3 regions of the Proteiniborus sp. DW1 genome follow, and region 3 is predicted to be linked to each of the others. Evidence: predicted binding sites of a transcription regulator. Region 3 holds the regulator's gene; each other region holds the start of a gene.

Region 1 (5,411 bases), on a different contig from region 3:
GGCACTAAGCCATGAAAACACAATTAACCCAAACATATCAGTTGATAGTATATATAATAAAATGAGGAGTGAATAAAATGTTAAGTAGTTATTTGAAAGTAAAGCCAGAAATTGAAGAGGCTCTTAAAAAAGGTAAACCAGTAGTTGCTTTAGAATCAACAATTATTTCTCATGGTATGCCCTATCCTGAGAATATAAAAATGGCTAAAGAAGTTGAGAGAATAGTAAGAGAAAATGGTGCAGTACCAGCAACTATTGCAATATTAAATGGTGTTTTAACAGTTGGATTAAATGAAGAAGAGTTAGAGCTATTAGGAAATAGTGAAGGAGTTTTAAAGGCGAGTAGAAGAGATTTGCCTTTTATAGTTGCTAAAGAATTAAATGGAGCTACAACCGTAGCTGCTACTATGATAATAGCAGCAATGGCTGGAATAAAAGTATTTGCTACAGGTGGAACTGGTGGTGTTCATAGACATGCTCAAGAAACTTTTGATATTTCAGCTGATTTACAGGAACTAGCCAATACAAATGTTGCAGTTGTATGTGCAGGAGCTAAATCCATATTAGATATAGGACTTACATTAGAGTATCTAGAAACCCAAGGTGTACCAGTTGTAGGATTTGGAACTGACGAATTTCCTGCTTTTTATACTAGAAAAAGTGGTTTTAAGGTAGATTATAGAGTGGACTCTGAAGTGGAGTTAGCAAAAGCATTAAAAGCAAAATGGGATATGGGACTAAAAGGTGGTTTAGTTGTAGGTAATCCAATACCTTATGAATATGAGATGAACTATGATGATATAAACAATGCTATAACTGAGGCACTAGTAGAAGCTGATAAAAAAGGCATAAAAGGTAAAGAAGCAACTCCTTTTTTACTTTCTAAAGTAAAGGAAATAACAAAAGGTAAAAGTCTAGAGTCAAATATTCAACTAGTATATAACAATGCTAAGCTAGCAGCTAAGTTAGCATTAGAGTTAAGCAGATTATAGTTATTTATAATCCATAATATAAAATCAGTAAGTTTAATTATTTTATATACTAATAATGATAGAATTATGGCCGTATATTGTGGCTCAACCCAAGCCTTTGGCATACAATTAGATAGAGTTGTTGCTAGGATACTACGATGAATTATTCAACTAACAATGTGACTCATTGCATATACGTTAAATACATATGTGTAATGAGTCTATTATTTTAGTTTACATAATTTGTACATTGAACTTCCAAAAGAATTCCTGTAAGGTATATGAGGGAGGGATTCTATGAGAAATAAAAAGAAGTTATTTATTTCAATATTTCTAGTTATAACTATGGTCTTATCAATATTTTTAGTGAAGCCAGAAGAGGGACAAGCAGATAGCAAATTTAATATGACATATCTATATTTTGGAGATGTGAATAATCAAAAGAGTTTAGTTGAGAAGACTAAAGCTTCCTTAGATGTAATCTCTCCAAATTATTTTAATATTGACAGTGATGGAAGTCTGTTATTAACAAGTTTGCTAAGTACAGAATTTATTAGTAGTATGCATTCTCAAAATATAAAAGTAGTTCCCTTTATAAGTAATCATTGGGATAGGGAATTAGGAAGAATAGCATTGAAGAATAGAGAAAAATTAGCTGATGAGATAGTAACAGCGATAAAAAAATATAATCTCGATGGAGTTAATGTAGATATTGAAAATGTTACTGAAGTTGACAGAGAAAATTATACAGATTTTGTGAGGATTTTAAGAAGTAAATTACCTGAAGGGAAAGAGTTATCAGTTGCAGTAGCAGCAAATCCAAGAGGTTTTACTAAGGGTTGGCATGGCTCATATGATTACGAAGCACTGGCAAAATATAGTGACTATCTAATGATTATGGCATATGATGAAAGCTATTATGGCAGCAAACCAGGACCTGTTGCTAGCAAAACTTTTGTAGAGAGCTCAATAAAATATGCATTAAATAGAGTTAGTCCTGATAAGATTGTTTTAGGCATCCCCTTTTTTGGTAGATACTGGAACGAGAATGAATCTGTCGGAGGACATGGAATAAGTTTAGCAAAAGCCAACTCAGTGATAAAACACTACAATAGTGATATATATTTTGATAAAGCTACAATGTCACCATATGCTACTTTTTCCATTGGTGTCAATGATACTAAGCTATTAGTCAATGGAAAGGCTCTAACTCCAGGAAAATATACAGTATGGTTTGAAAATGAGGATTCAATCAAAGACAAGCTTCAACTAGTTCATAAATACAATCTAAAGGGTACTGGTAGCTGGTCATTAGGGCAAGAGCTACCTAGCACTTGGGAATATTATAAGCTTTGGCTGAATGGTAAGTATTTTGTTGACATTGACAATAACTGGGCTAAAAATGATATACTTTCAATGGTTGGTATGGGGTGGATGAAGGGAACTTCCAATGTCAACTTTTCGCCTAGTGAAACTATTACAAGAGCTCAAGCAGCAGCTACTTTAGTTCGTGCACTAGAGTTGGAAGATACAAATGTTATCAATGGAGAAAAATTCACTGATGTTCCTTCAACTCATTGGGCAAATAAAGAAGTTCAAATAGCAGCCAAAAAAGGTATATTTGTGGGTGTAGGTAATAAAAAGTTTGCTCCAGATGAACCTGTTACCAGAGAACAAATGGCTACACTTCTAAGTAGGATTACTAACTATGGTACTGATATCAAGGAATACAAAAATCCTTTCATCGATGTAAAACCTAGTTGGTCATATGATTCAATTATGCAAATGAATTATGCAGGTGTTTTTGTTGGATTTGAGGACAAGACCTTTAGACCTAGAGTAAAAATGACAAGAGCAGAAATGGCTGCTGTATTAAATAGGGTAAAGGATTCTATTAATTTTGATTAATTGAAAAATATTATAATATAATAATCAGTTTAAAGAAAAGCTTCTCTAATTATAATGATTAGTTGGAGCTTTTTTTATTTATAACTGTGTTGTTTATTATAATATAAAAAAAGTGTAATAATTATTAATATTAAAGTTTAAACTATAATGTGATATAATAAACAAGGAGTTTAAAATCGCTTTATAACAATAATGGGGGTGGAATTATGAAAAAAATACTAGTAACTGGTGCTTTAGGGCAAATAGGTACTGAACTAGTTATGCATTTAAGAAAAAACTATGGAGAAGATAATGTAATCGCTAGTAGTAGAAGCAAAAAAGCAGGAGCAGAAAAGTTAATAGAATCTGGTTTATTTGAACTTGTTGATGTAAGAGATGCGCAACAGATAGCTGATGTAGTTAAGAAATATAATATCGATACAGTTATACATTTAGCAGCTGTATTATCTGCAGTTGGTGAGCAGAACCCAACTCTTACTTGGGAAATTAACATGGGTGGATTGTTTAATGTTCTTGAAGTAGCAAGAGAAACTGGAATATCTGTATTCACACCTAGCTCGATAGCAGCATTTGGACCATCTACTCCAGCAGATAACACTCCACAAGATACAATTCAAAGACCTACAACTATGTATGGTGTAACTAAGGTTTCAGGGGAACTTTTATGCGATTATTATTATCAAAAATATGGAGTTGATACTAGAGGAGTTAGGTTTCCAGGTTTAATTTCCTATGAAGCTTTGCCAGGTGGTGGAACTACAGACTATGCAGTACATATTTATTATGATGCAATAGAAAAAGGGAAGTATACAAGCTTTATAGGAGAAGGTACTTACATGGACATGATGTATATGCCTGATGCTATAGATGCTATTGTACAGCTTGCTGAAGCTGACCCTGCTAAGTTAATTCATAGAAATGCATTTAACGTAACAGCGATGAGCTTTGCGCCTGAACATATTTACGCAGAGATCAAAAAACATATTCCAAACTTTGTTATGGACTATGATGTTGATCCAATTAGACAAAGCATAGCTAATTCATGGCCTAATTCACTTGATGACAGTGCAGCTCGAGAAGAGTGGGGATGGAATCCAAAATACGATTTAGCAGCAATGACTACTGATATGTTAGAAAAATTGAGAATTAAATTAGGTAAATAATTAGAATTAAAATAAATGGAGCTATTTAAGAATACCTTATAAATAGACAGAAAAAGTCTATTTTATAAGGTATTTTTTTAACAAGAAACTTTAAGTCTATTTCAATCATTTTTTACATAAAAGTACAAATTAGAGCATTATTCTTTTAGGCATAAATGCTGTATGTCGCTATTTGACTATTACCCAGGGAATATTAGATTTATAAGTGGCATATAGCAGGCTAAATCATATAATAAAGTATTAATTATATGTTTAGTATAAGGAGGTGCATCAATGAAGGGAATAATATTATGTGGTGGTCAAGGAGCTGGATTAAGGCCTATTACTCATACCATACCTAAAGAGCTTATACCTGTTTCAAATAGACCAGTTCTTTATTATATTCTAGATTCTCTATTAAAGGCAGATATAACTGAGATAGGCATAGTCATAAGTGAGCATGAAGAAATCTTTAAAAGCTATCTAAAGGAATACGAAAAAAGAAATTTGGAATATGAATTTATTTATCAACATCAAACTCTAGGATTAGCAGATACTATTGCTATTACAGAGGATTTTGTACAAGATGATGATTTTATTGTAATTATTGGAGATAATTTTTATGAACTAAATTTAAAAGAACTAATAGATGATTTTTATAATTCAACTAGTAATTGCAGCATTTTTCTTCATAAGGTTGAAGAGCCTGAGAGTTTTAGAATTGCAGAAGTTAAAGAAAAACAAGTATTAAGTATAGAAGATAAACCTAAAAATCCTAAGAGCAATCTAGCTGTTACTGGAATTTATATTTTTGACAAAAATATTTTTAAGGGCTGCAAGGAAATAAGACCTTCATGGACAGGGGAATATGAAATTAGTGATGGGATAAAATGGTTGATAGATAATGGTTACAAGGTTACTTATAACATCTCTAGATCCTTATGGCTTGATTTAGGAACACCGAAAGATATACTGTATGCTAACCAGTATATTTTAAGTGGAATAAAAAGCAATATCAAAGGATTAGTAAATGAAAAAAGCATAATAACCGGGAATGTGTTCCTTGCCGAAAATTCTAAAATTTATAATAGTATCATAAGGGGTCCTGTAATTATAGGAAGTAATACAATTATAGAAAACAGTTATATTGGACCTTATACCTCTATTATGAACAATGTAAAAATAATTGATTGCCAGATAGAAAATAGTATCATATTAGATAAATGCTTTATAACACGAGTTATGAATATAATTGATTCTAGCATAATTGGGGAAAATACTAATATTGTTTCTCAAAACACATGTAAAAGAGCAAACTCCTTTATTTTAGGGAATGATAGTAATATAATACTTTATTGATAAACTAAGGAGAACATTTAAGTAAATCAAG
Region 2 (5,411 bases), on a different contig from region 3:
ACCTAGGTATGAACCTGATATATTGTATAGATTATCATATCCCATATGTTGTAGTGCCATTATTGCATTGTAGCTTCTTTGACTTGAACGACAGTGTAAATATACTGGTAGGTCTTTTGGTATTTCTGATGCTCTTTGTCTTATCTCGCTTAATGGTATATTTATTGCATTCTTTAAGTGTCCTGATTCATATTCATGCTTTTCTCTTACGTCTATTATGAATGCATTATTTTCTACGAGTTCTCTTACTTTGTATACTGGTACTTGTTTAAATACTCCGTTTAGTATGTTTAGTGCTACTAAGCTTGCGTGATTTACTGGATCTTTAGCCGTACTAAATGCTGGTGCATAGCATAGCTCTAGTTCTTTTAGATCTTCTAGTGTTCCATTCATCATTATCATGGCAGCTATTACATCTATTCTCTTTGATGCATTTCCTTTTCCTATTGCTTGTGCTCCTAGTATCTTTCCTGTTGGCACTTCATATATTAGCTTTAAATGGAATGGGCTATTTCCAGGCATTAGTCCTACTATGTCTCCTGGTATGATGTAAACAAAATCATACTGTATCCCTGCATTTCTTGCTGCTTTTTCTGTTAAGCCTGTTGATGCTGCATTCATGTCAAATATTTTTATACATGATGAGCCTATTACTCCTGTATTTCTATGTGGTATTCCATACATATGGTCTGCCGCTGCTCTTGCCTGTCTTTGTGCTGGTCCTGCTAGTGCTAGTCTTGTCTTTTTATGTGTTAGCTTGTGATATACTTCTATGGCGTCTCCTACTGCATATATATCTTTGTCACTTGTTAAGTAGTTATGGTCTACTTTTATAGCTCCTGTTTCCCCTATTTCTAAGCCTGCTTCTCTTGCTAGTGTTGTTTCTGGCCTTACTCCTATTGCCATAACTACTGCTTGAGCCGGTAATCGCTTTCCTGATGATAATTCTATATAGTCATCTTCTACCTTTGCTATTCCGTTTCCTACTATTAGGTTTATGCCTTTGTCTATCATTTCTTTGTGTAATATCTGTACCATATCATAGTCAAATGGTGCCATGATTTGGTCTGCTGCTTCTACTAATGTTACATTATAGCCTTGATTTGCTAGTTGTAGGTTTTCTGCTACTTCTACTCCTATGAATCCCCCACCTATTACTGCTATGTCTTTTACTTTTTCATTTCTTATATATCTATTTAATTTGTCTATGTCCACTACATTTCTTACTGTAAATACATGGTCTTTATCATGTCCTTCTATTCTTGGCACTATTGGATTAGCTCCTGGTGATAGTACTAACTTGTCATAGCCTTCTTCGTATTCTTCTCCTGTCTCTAGATTTCTTACTGTGATGGTTTTATTGTCTCTGTTGATTTTCAAAACTTCGTTATTTACTCTCGCTTCTATGTTATATTGTTTTTTGAATTGCTCTGGATTCATTAGAACTAGGTCATCGCTGTTTTCTACCATTCCACTTAAATGATTCGGTAAACAGCAGTTTGAAAATGATACATGAGGTCCTTTTTCAAACATTATGACTTCTGCAAATTCATCTAACCTTCTTACCCTTGCTGCTACTGATGCTCCTCCTGCTACTCCTCCTACTATTAAGATTCTTTTACTCATAATTACACCTGCTCCTTTCCATATTGTTCTAAATTTAAGTTATTTCTTAAATCTAGCTGGTATAGTATTTACTTTACCTTCAAATAATCTTAATGCAACTATACCACCTAACCCAGCTGATACAAGATAAACCCATCCTGATAATGAAAAATTTGAAATAGCTGAGTATAATGCTCCTATATTACAACCACCAGCAAACATTGCCCCAAATCCTAGTAAAAGTCCACCTATTGCGTAGAACACAACATCTTTTATACTAAATTTGTAGTCTAATTTAAATCTACCTGCTAAAAGGAATGCCACTGCTGAACCAGCTATCATTCCAAGATTTCTTAAAGTTACACCATGATTTAATAAGCCATTTTGTATAGCCTTTACATTTCCAGCAAGTGCTGGTGAAGTGAATTCAATTCCAAACTTATCTAATAGTGCCATAACCCATAGAGGGTACCCACCAGAAACTCCCCAACTATTGCCAGTTGTATTTATGATAAATATGAACATAACAGATGTTAGAATAGCTCCTTTTGTAAAGCTCCATCTTTCTACAAAGAACTTATGATAAGTATTGTAGCTGAAAAACTTGAATTGTCCCTTTTCCTTAAGTGGGAGTTCATCTGCTTCATAAATATTCTCCTGATATGTACCTTTTTTCTTTCTAATATCTTCGTATTTTCTTGTGATACAATATAAAACTAATAGGAATCCAAATGTTACTAAAACTGCACCTATGTAACCAAATATATTTGGCAAATATACTCTTGCACCAATTTTACCTAATGCAGTTTCACTGAATCCATGCTTTGCTATAAGACCAATAATTCCTCCAAATCCAAAGAATAGCATTACGATAAGAGCTCTTACTGAGCCTTCTCCCGCATCAGTAAGTGTACCTGAAGCACAACCTCCTGCAATCATCATGCCTATACCAAAAAGAAAGGCTCCCACTATAAGTGATATATTTATCATCCCTACACTACCTGTACCTGGAATAACCGCTTGTCCTACTCCTGCCATAAATGCTGGCACTGCGCCTTTCGCTGCTGCTCCCCAGTGTATTCCTGCTGCTGCAATAGCTGATATTGCAAACATAATTAATAGTGCTTTTGTAAGACTACCCTCTCCTGTAATATAAAGTCTCTTAATTCCACCTGCAAATCCATAACGTGAACGTGTAAAAATATAACCTAAAATTGCTCCAGTGATAAGATTAAGGGTCATAGTTCCACCATTTTTAAAAACATGATTTCCTAGAAGAATAATTAGAACTAGAAGGATAAGACCAATGATTGGTTGTATTTTGCTGATTTTTGTCTCTTGATTTCTTGACTCTTGTTTAATCATTTTACTACCTCCTTGTTATTTATTTAACATTTTTACGAGATAAGTATATTGGCTTATCTCTAAGTATAGTATATAATAGAATTAGGACTTGGGATTATAAGGTATTCTTATACAGTATAATACTTATTTATGATTAGGACTTGGGAGTTATAAAGGGGGAGGATTTTATGAATATAGACTATTTGAAATCCTTTTATTGGGTTGCAAAGTATAATAGTATTTCAAAAGCTAGTCAAAAGCTTCACATATCCCAACCAGGTTTAAGCATGCAACTTAAAAACTTAGAGGATGAATTAGGGCATACTTTGTTAATTAGGTCTAATAAAGGAGTTTTATTAACTTCTGTTGGTGAAGTTGTCTTTGAGTATGCAAAATCCATCTTTACTTTAGAGGAAAACATGTATTGTAGTATTGAAGATTTGGCTATGAAAGAAAATAAACTTTCTATTGCTTGCTGTAAAAATTTCGGTTCCTACCACCTTGTGTCAAAGCTTTATCAGTTTAAGGAAGTATATTCAGATGCTGATATACGAATTGATATATATAGTACTCCCGAGGTTATAGAAAGTGTATTAAACTATGATTCTAATATTGGAATTATAATAGCTCCATCAGGGGTAGATGTTTTAGAGGAAAAAAAATTCTGTGATGATGAGCTTGTATTTTTTACTCACTCGTCCTATCCCAAAGATTCTATGTGCAAGGACGAATTTCTAAAAGCACCTCTTGTTATAAGAGATAAGTGTTGTACTGACTATAGACTTATTAAGGAATTTACAAAAGCCAATGGCTATGATCTAAAAGAACTTAATGTACTACTATATAGCAATTGTATAGACATTATTAAATCATTTATTTTTAACAATAGAAGTTTTAGTTTTCTCCCTAGAAGCTGCATACAATTTGAGATAGAAAGAAATCTATTTAAGGAAATTAGGCTAGATGACTTTGATGCTAAATCAAGTCTTAAATACAGCTATGCATTTATTAAAAGAAAGCAACACGAGTTAAACCCTTTTGAAAAGAGTTTTAAAGATTTTCTATTATCTGTTTCAGAAGAAAAGGTATTCGCTATTTAGCAAATACCTTTTTTAGTCTCTCTAATCCTTCCATCATGACCTGAGTCGGACAAGCGATATTCCACCTTTCAAATCCACTACCTTCTTCCCCAAATACATATCCTTCGTCAAAATATAATTCTGCTTTTTTGTGCATCAATTCTTCTAGCTGTTCGTTACTTAATCCAAAAGCATTAAAATCTAACCATTGAAGATAGGTGCCTTCCAAGTCATAAACTTTAATCTGTGGAATATTCTCTTGGATATATTTTTTTAGCTCTAAGTGATTGTGATATATTAATTCTATTAACTGTTCCAGCCAGTCTTCACATTGAGTATAAGCTATTTCACAGGCTTTCAAACCAATCATATTTACTAGTCCTATGGCATTTGACTCAAGAACCTTATTATATCTTTCTCTAATATTTTGATTTGGTATAATAATATTTGAATTCTGTAAGCCAGCTATGTTAAAGGTCTTGCTTGGTGCTGTACATACTATCATATTATTTTTCACTTCTTCAGAAATAGTAGCAAATACTGTATGTTTATGACCCGGCATAATGAGATCATTATGTATCTCATCTGAAATGATAAACACATTGTTTCTTAGACATATATCTGCTACTTTTTCTAGCTCCTCTTTTGTCCAAACTCTACCAGTTGGATTATGAGGACTACAGAACAATAATACCTTATTCTTCGGGTCTTTAGCTTTCTCTTCTAAGTCTTCATAATTTATTTTATATGATGTTCCTGTACTTATTAACGGATTTTTCACTATATTTCTGTCATTTCTCTCTATTGCATGATAAAATGGATAATATACTGGTGACATTACAATAATGCCATCCCCAGGCTCTGTGAGAGTCTTAATTCCTGCAAAAAAAGCTGTAACAACTCCAGGTGTATTAACAATCCATTCTGGCCTTATATCCCAGTTATGTCTTTTTTTCATCCAGCCACATACTGCATTATAATAACTTTCAGTAGGAATAGTATATCCTAAGATAGCTGAATCTAAATATTCTTGGAGCCCCTTCACTATTTCAGGGGGATTCTTTAATTCCATGTCAGCCACTGAAAATGGAACTACTCCTTTTGATGCATTTGGATTCCATTCCTTTATTAGTTCCCACTTTGCTGAGCCTGTATCTGTTCTATCCACAAGTGTTTCAAAGTCATACCTCACATGTGCTCTATTATTCATGAAAATAACACTCCTTATCATAAAATCTTCTTTAATAATATTAATTACTATTTTGATTTCTATCCTCCTGCTTTTTTAGCGAAAAATATCCTAATATAGTAATAACTAAAGCCCCTAAAGTGTCTACTATAAGGTCATCCATTGTGTCTGCAAGTGCTTCTCTACCTATCAGT
Region 3 (5,411 bases):
GTCCAAACTTTGACTAATTCTTCATTTCTATAGGCCTTATATATGCCTTTAATAGAAGGATATCTAGGTTCATTTAATTCTTTTATGGCAGTAAGAACCACTGGCATCTCTGACTTAATTACATAATAACCATCCTCTAATGCTCTATGTGCAATAACACCTTTGCCACTTAGTTCAAGTTTCTCCACATATGTAATTTGAGGAAGTCCTAGATGTTCAGCTATTTGTGGTCCCACCTGAGCTGTATCTCCATCTATAGCTTGTCTACCACAGAATATTATGTCGTATTTCCCAATTTTTCTTATAGCAGCAGCCAATGTAATAGATGTAGCCCATGTATCAGCCCCTGCAAAAGCTCTATCACTTAATAGTATAGCCTCATCTGCTCCCATTGCAATAGCTTCCTTTAAAGCTTCTTTAGCTTGAGGAGGTCCCATTGAAAGCACTATTACTTCTACATCATCATGAGCTTCCTTTATTTTTAGAGCTTCCTCTAAAGCATTTTTATCATCTGGATTTATAATACTTGGAACACCTTCACGAATAAGAGTTCCTTTTACTGGATCTATTCTGACTTCGTTAGTATCGGGAACTTGCTTTACACAAACAATTATTCTCATAGCATTCTCACTCCTTTTCTATCTCAATGCATTTGCTGATATTACCATTTTTTGAACTTGAGAAGTTCCTTCATATATTTCAGTTATCTTAGCATCTCTCATCATTCTTTCAACAGGATAATCTTTAGTAAACCCATAGCCACCATGTAGCTGTACTGCCTTTGTAGTTACTTCCATAGCTGTCTCAGATGCGAATAGCTTTGCCATTGCAGCAGCATTACCATAATCTAGCCCTGCTGATTTTCTATAAGCAGCATTGTATACCATTAGTCTAGCAGCCTCTACCTTAGTAACCATATCAGCAATCATCCATTGAACTCCTTGGAACTGTCCTATTGCCCTGCCGAATTGCTGCCTTTCTTTAACAAACTTAATAGTCTCATCTAATGCTCCTTGAGCTATTCCTAATGCTTGTGCAGCTATACCAATTCTTCCACCATCAAGTGTGGTCATAGCTATTTTAAAGCCTTTACCTAACTCCCCTAGTAGATTTTCCTTCGGAACTCTACAGTTCTCGAATATAAGTTCAGTAGTAGAAGAAGCCCTAATACCCATCTTGTTTTCCTTTTTACCAATTTTAAATCCTGGAAAATTCTTTTCTACTATAAATGCACTTATTCCTCTAGTGCCTTTAGACTTATCAGTCATAGCGAAAATTATGTAAACATCTGCCTGTCCACCATTTGTTATAAATATTTTAGTTCCATTTAATACATAGTCATCACCATCAGGAACTGCCACAGTTTGTTGTCCAGCTGCATCAGTTCCTGCATTTGGCTCTGTAAGACCAAAAGCTCCTAGATATTCACCCTTAGCCATTGGAATCAGGTATTTTTGCTTTTGTTCTTCCGTACCATACTTTAGAATAGGCCAACATCCAAGAGATGTATGTGCAGAACATATTACCCCCGTAGTTCCACATACTCTAGATAATTCCTCTACAGCTATAGCATAAGCTATATCATCTCCCCCTGCTCCACCATACTGCTCTGGCACTGGTATACCTAACATGTTATATCTTGCCATCTTTTGTACACTTTCCATAGGGAATCTTTCTGTCTCGTCAATTTCAGCCGCTATAGGCTTTATTTCTTTTTCAGCAAATTCCCTCATGGTCTTTCTTATCATTTCCTGCTCGCTAGTAAAGCTAAAATTCATGTCATTCCCTCCTCATTATTCTCTATGAAACATTGATAATTTTTAGACATACTTAGTTTCAAGTATGTAAACTCCTTGTCATTAATTTTATTATACGCTAATATAGTTCAATAATCTATTGCCTTAGTTATTTTTTATCTTACATTTTCTTAACATCAATTCAATAAACAGGTATTTTACAAGCTTACATATTGGTTATAATGTATTAAATTATCAACTACGTTAAATTGATAACAAACCTAAAAATGATTCAATTATATTTTATTATCTATTTAAAAAATCGACAAGTAATTTACTTTATCTAAGAACAATACAACAAAAAAACAGACTATATTCTAGAATGTAGTCTGTTTTGTATACTATAACTTTATACTGTGTCCAGTACTGGGACACTTTTACTTATTATTCACTTCTTTGTACATATATGATAAGATAAACAAGCTTTCGTTTAAATGAACATTTTCAACGACAACATCTTCAGGAATCTTTAAATCAGTAGGAGCAAAATTCCATATGCCCTTTATATTGCTTTTTACAAATATATCCGCTACCCACTGAGCCTGTTCCTTTGGTGTAGTTATGATTCCTATTTCGACTTTATTATCAGTAATAAAGTCTTCAAGCATGTCAACATCATGTATTTCAATATCTCTAATCTTTAGCCCTATTAGTTTAGGGTTTTTATCAAATAATGCTAAAAGCCTGAAACCAGCATCTTCGAATCCTCTATAGTTTGCTACTGCTTGACCTAAGTTCCCTGCACCTACTATAACTGCTTTATAGGTTCTATCTAATCCCAAGATTTTTCCAAGCTGCTTATGCAATTCTTCAACATTATAACCATAACCTTGTTGCCCAAAACCACCAAAATTATTTAAATCCTGCCTAATTTGGGAAGCTGTAAAACCAGTTATATTACTTAATTCTTGAGATGATATTCTATTTATATCTTTTTCTAATAGTTCTCCTAAGTATCTGTAGTATTTAGGAAGTCTTCTTATGACTGCCATAGAAACTTTATTTTCTCTCTCCATAAAAATTATCCACCTACTCTAATCAAGATTTTCTCACAAAGGAAATGTTTAAGCTATTATACCACCCAGTTAATTTACTGTCAATTTTATAATGCTAACACTTCCTTGCATATCAATAATGTAAACCTCTTAGCTCTATTGTATCTTATCTATTTAAAAATCATACCCTATTGTTTCATTTTTAAACGTTTTTTGATAAAATTATAATTATTAGATAAGGCAAGGAGGAAACAAAGTGATAGTTTTATCATGCAGCAATATATCTAAAAGCTATGTAGTAGATACAATACTGGATAAAATCACTTTTTCACTTAATGATAATGAAAAGATTGGTCTTGTTGGCCTTAATGGTGCTGGCAAGTCAACTTTATTTAATATTCTATGTGGAAAAACTTCTATGGATTCAGGTGAAATATATGTATCAAAGGATTGTAAAATAGGCTATCTTGAACAGCATACACAAATAGAAAGCGATAAATCCATTTTTGATGAGGTTATGGAAGTATTTATACCTTTAATAAAAATGGAAAATAGATTAAGAGAGCTTGAAAATAGTATTAGTATTGAAGGACAAAAACAAGGGTCTAATTTATTAGATTCATTAATGGATGAATATGCCCATCTTATGGAAGAGTTTCAAAACAAAAATGGATATGGTTTTAAAAGTGAAATTAAAGGTACTCTAAAGGGATTAGGCTTTAGTGAAGAGCAATTTTATATGCCCATATCTCATTTAAGTGGTGGCCAAAAGGCGAGAGTTATGCTTGCAAAGCTACTTCTAAGCAAGCCTGATATTCTACTTTTAGACGAGCCCACTAACCATCTTGACATACAAGCTATAGACTGGCTAGAAAGATACATTAAAGAATATAAGGGTGCAGCAATAATAATATCACATGATAGGTACTTTCTTGACAATACTGTATCTAAAATATTTTATTTGGAAAACACTCAACTTAAAATATATAGTGGAAATTATACTACCTTTATGAAAAAAAGAAAAGATGAGCTAGAACTTTTAGAAAAAAAATATGAGGAACAACAAAAGGAGATTTCTAGACAGGAAGAAATCATTAGAAGATTTATGTCCTACGGTGGTCAAAGATACATTAGGCAAGCTCAAAGCAGGCAAAAAATGCTTGATAAAATGAAGAGAATTGAGACTCCTCTTGGTGAGAATAAAAAGTCTAAAATTAAATTTGAGCCAAAAATAAAGAGCGGAAATGATGTTATATCTGTAGAAAATCTAAGTAAATACTTTGGTGACCATAAGCTGTTTAGCAATGTGAATTTTAAGATATACAGAGGAGAAAAAGTAGGACTTATTGGTCCTAATGGTGTTGGAAAGACAACTCTTTTCAAAATGGTCATGGGTAAAGTCCCTATTAGTGATGGCAAAATTGAACTCGGTCACCATGTAAATATAGGGTATTTCGATCAGGAGCAATCTAATCTTAATGATGAAAAAACCCTTGTTGATGAAATATGGGATGAAAATCCATCATTAGACCACTACCAAATAAGATCTCTTCTAGCCCAGTTTCTATTCTTTGGTGATGATATTTTTAAGGAAATATCAGAGTTAAGTGGTGGAGAAAAAAGCAGAGTGGCACTTATTAAGCTTATGATGTCAAAAGCAAATCTGCTCCTGATGGATGAGCCTACAAATCACCTAGACATAGATTCTAAAGAGGTCCTAGAAGATGCTCTACAAAACTATGATGGAACTCTTCTAGTAATATCACATGATAGATACTTCTTAAACAAAGTGGCAAATAAAATACTAGACCTATCTAGTGCAGGTATCTCTGAATATCTAGGTAATTATTCATATTATCTAGAAAAAAAGAATGCCCCTATTTATGATGATGAAGATAATGAAGTACAAAAAACAAAAACTCAGCTTAAGGCTGAAAAGAAAAAGGAAAAAGATAAAAAGCTTCTTGAGAAAAAGCAAAGAGAAATAATAAAAAGCTTGGAAAAAAACATATCAGAGCATGAAAATAAGATTCATGAGCTAGAAAATGAAATGTGTGACCCCAGTGTATATTCTGACCATGAAAAAAGTCAAAGTATTCATCAAGAAATCCTCAAGCTTAAGGACGAACTAGATAAGCTGTATGATGAATGGGTTGTATTGACTGAAGAAATATCTGAAGAAGAAAAATTAGACTAATTATAAGAACATATAGATTTAAGTATGTTAGTTAAAAGATTAAATGAATACCTATTATTCAGATATAAGTTATATCTGAATAATAGGTATTCGCCATTTATATAACTTGTTACTTCTATTGCTATCCTTTATATATCATCGATTTCATATATACTATTGATGTTTTTTATCGGTGTCAATATTGTCCTTAAGAGGTTCAATAAGAATTCTATTAGACATATTATGCAATAATTCTCTTATATTTGTAAAAACTTGTTATTGATACATTACTTTGTCGGATTATGTAAACACATAAAATTAGATATTATACTATATTATCCCAACTTAATAACAAAGAATTTTATTTTTCCCATTTAATCCACATATTATTCACATAATCCACAAGGTTATCCACATTATTATGCAATATTATACGTACTTCAT

The links. Region 3 encodes Rex, which represses fermentation and respiration genes when NADH is low (regulators of the CRP and FNR family bind a similar motif). Its sites were predicted from a motif close to ATTGTTAANNNNTTAACAAT; they were not measured.
Region 1: DW1_RS08300 (L-threonine 3-dehydrogenase) is a predicted target of Rex. The motif match lies at 3,026-3,045, and genes of this name have one in related genera.
Region 2: DW1_RS04635 (YeeE/YedE family protein) is a predicted target of Rex. The motif match lies at 2,982-3,001, and genes of this name have one in related genera.

The regions. Positions count from the first base shown of each region.
Region 1 is NZ_FMDO01000032.1:6,161-11,571, forward strand. Features, by position in the region: gene DW1_RS08285 (PfkB family carbohydrate kinase) at 1-76, shown strand, start outside; gene DW1_RS08290 (pseudouridine-5'-phosphate glycosidase) at 78-992, shown strand; gene DW1_RS08295 (S-layer homology domain-containing protein) at 1,269-2,879, shown strand; gene DW1_RS08300 (L-threonine 3-dehydrogenase) at 3,086-4,042, shown strand; gene DW1_RS08305 (glucose-1-phosphate thymidylyltransferase) at 4,316-5,380, shown strand.
Region 2 is NZ_FMDO01000017.1:3,919-9,329, reverse strand. Features, by position in the region: gene DW1_RS04640 (FAD-dependent oxidoreductase) at 1-1,626, opposite strand, end outside; gene DW1_RS04635 (YeeE/YedE family protein) at 1,666-2,970, opposite strand; gene DW1_RS04630 (LysR family transcriptional regulator) at 3,138-4,049, shown strand; gene DW1_RS04625 (MalY/PatB family protein) at 4,042-5,238, opposite strand; gene DW1_RS04620 (DUF2238 domain-containing protein) at 5,279-5,411, opposite strand, start outside.
Region 3 is NZ_FMDO01000007.1:89,706-95,116, reverse strand. Features, by position in the region: gene DW1_RS01795 (electron transfer flavoprotein subunit beta/FixA family protein) at 1-620, opposite strand, end outside; gene DW1_RS01790 (acyl-CoA dehydrogenase) at 639-1,778, opposite strand; gene DW1_RS01785 (redox-sensing transcriptional repressor Rex) at 2,174-2,812, opposite strand; gene abc-f (ribosomal protection-like ABC-F family protein) at 3,048-4,988, shown strand.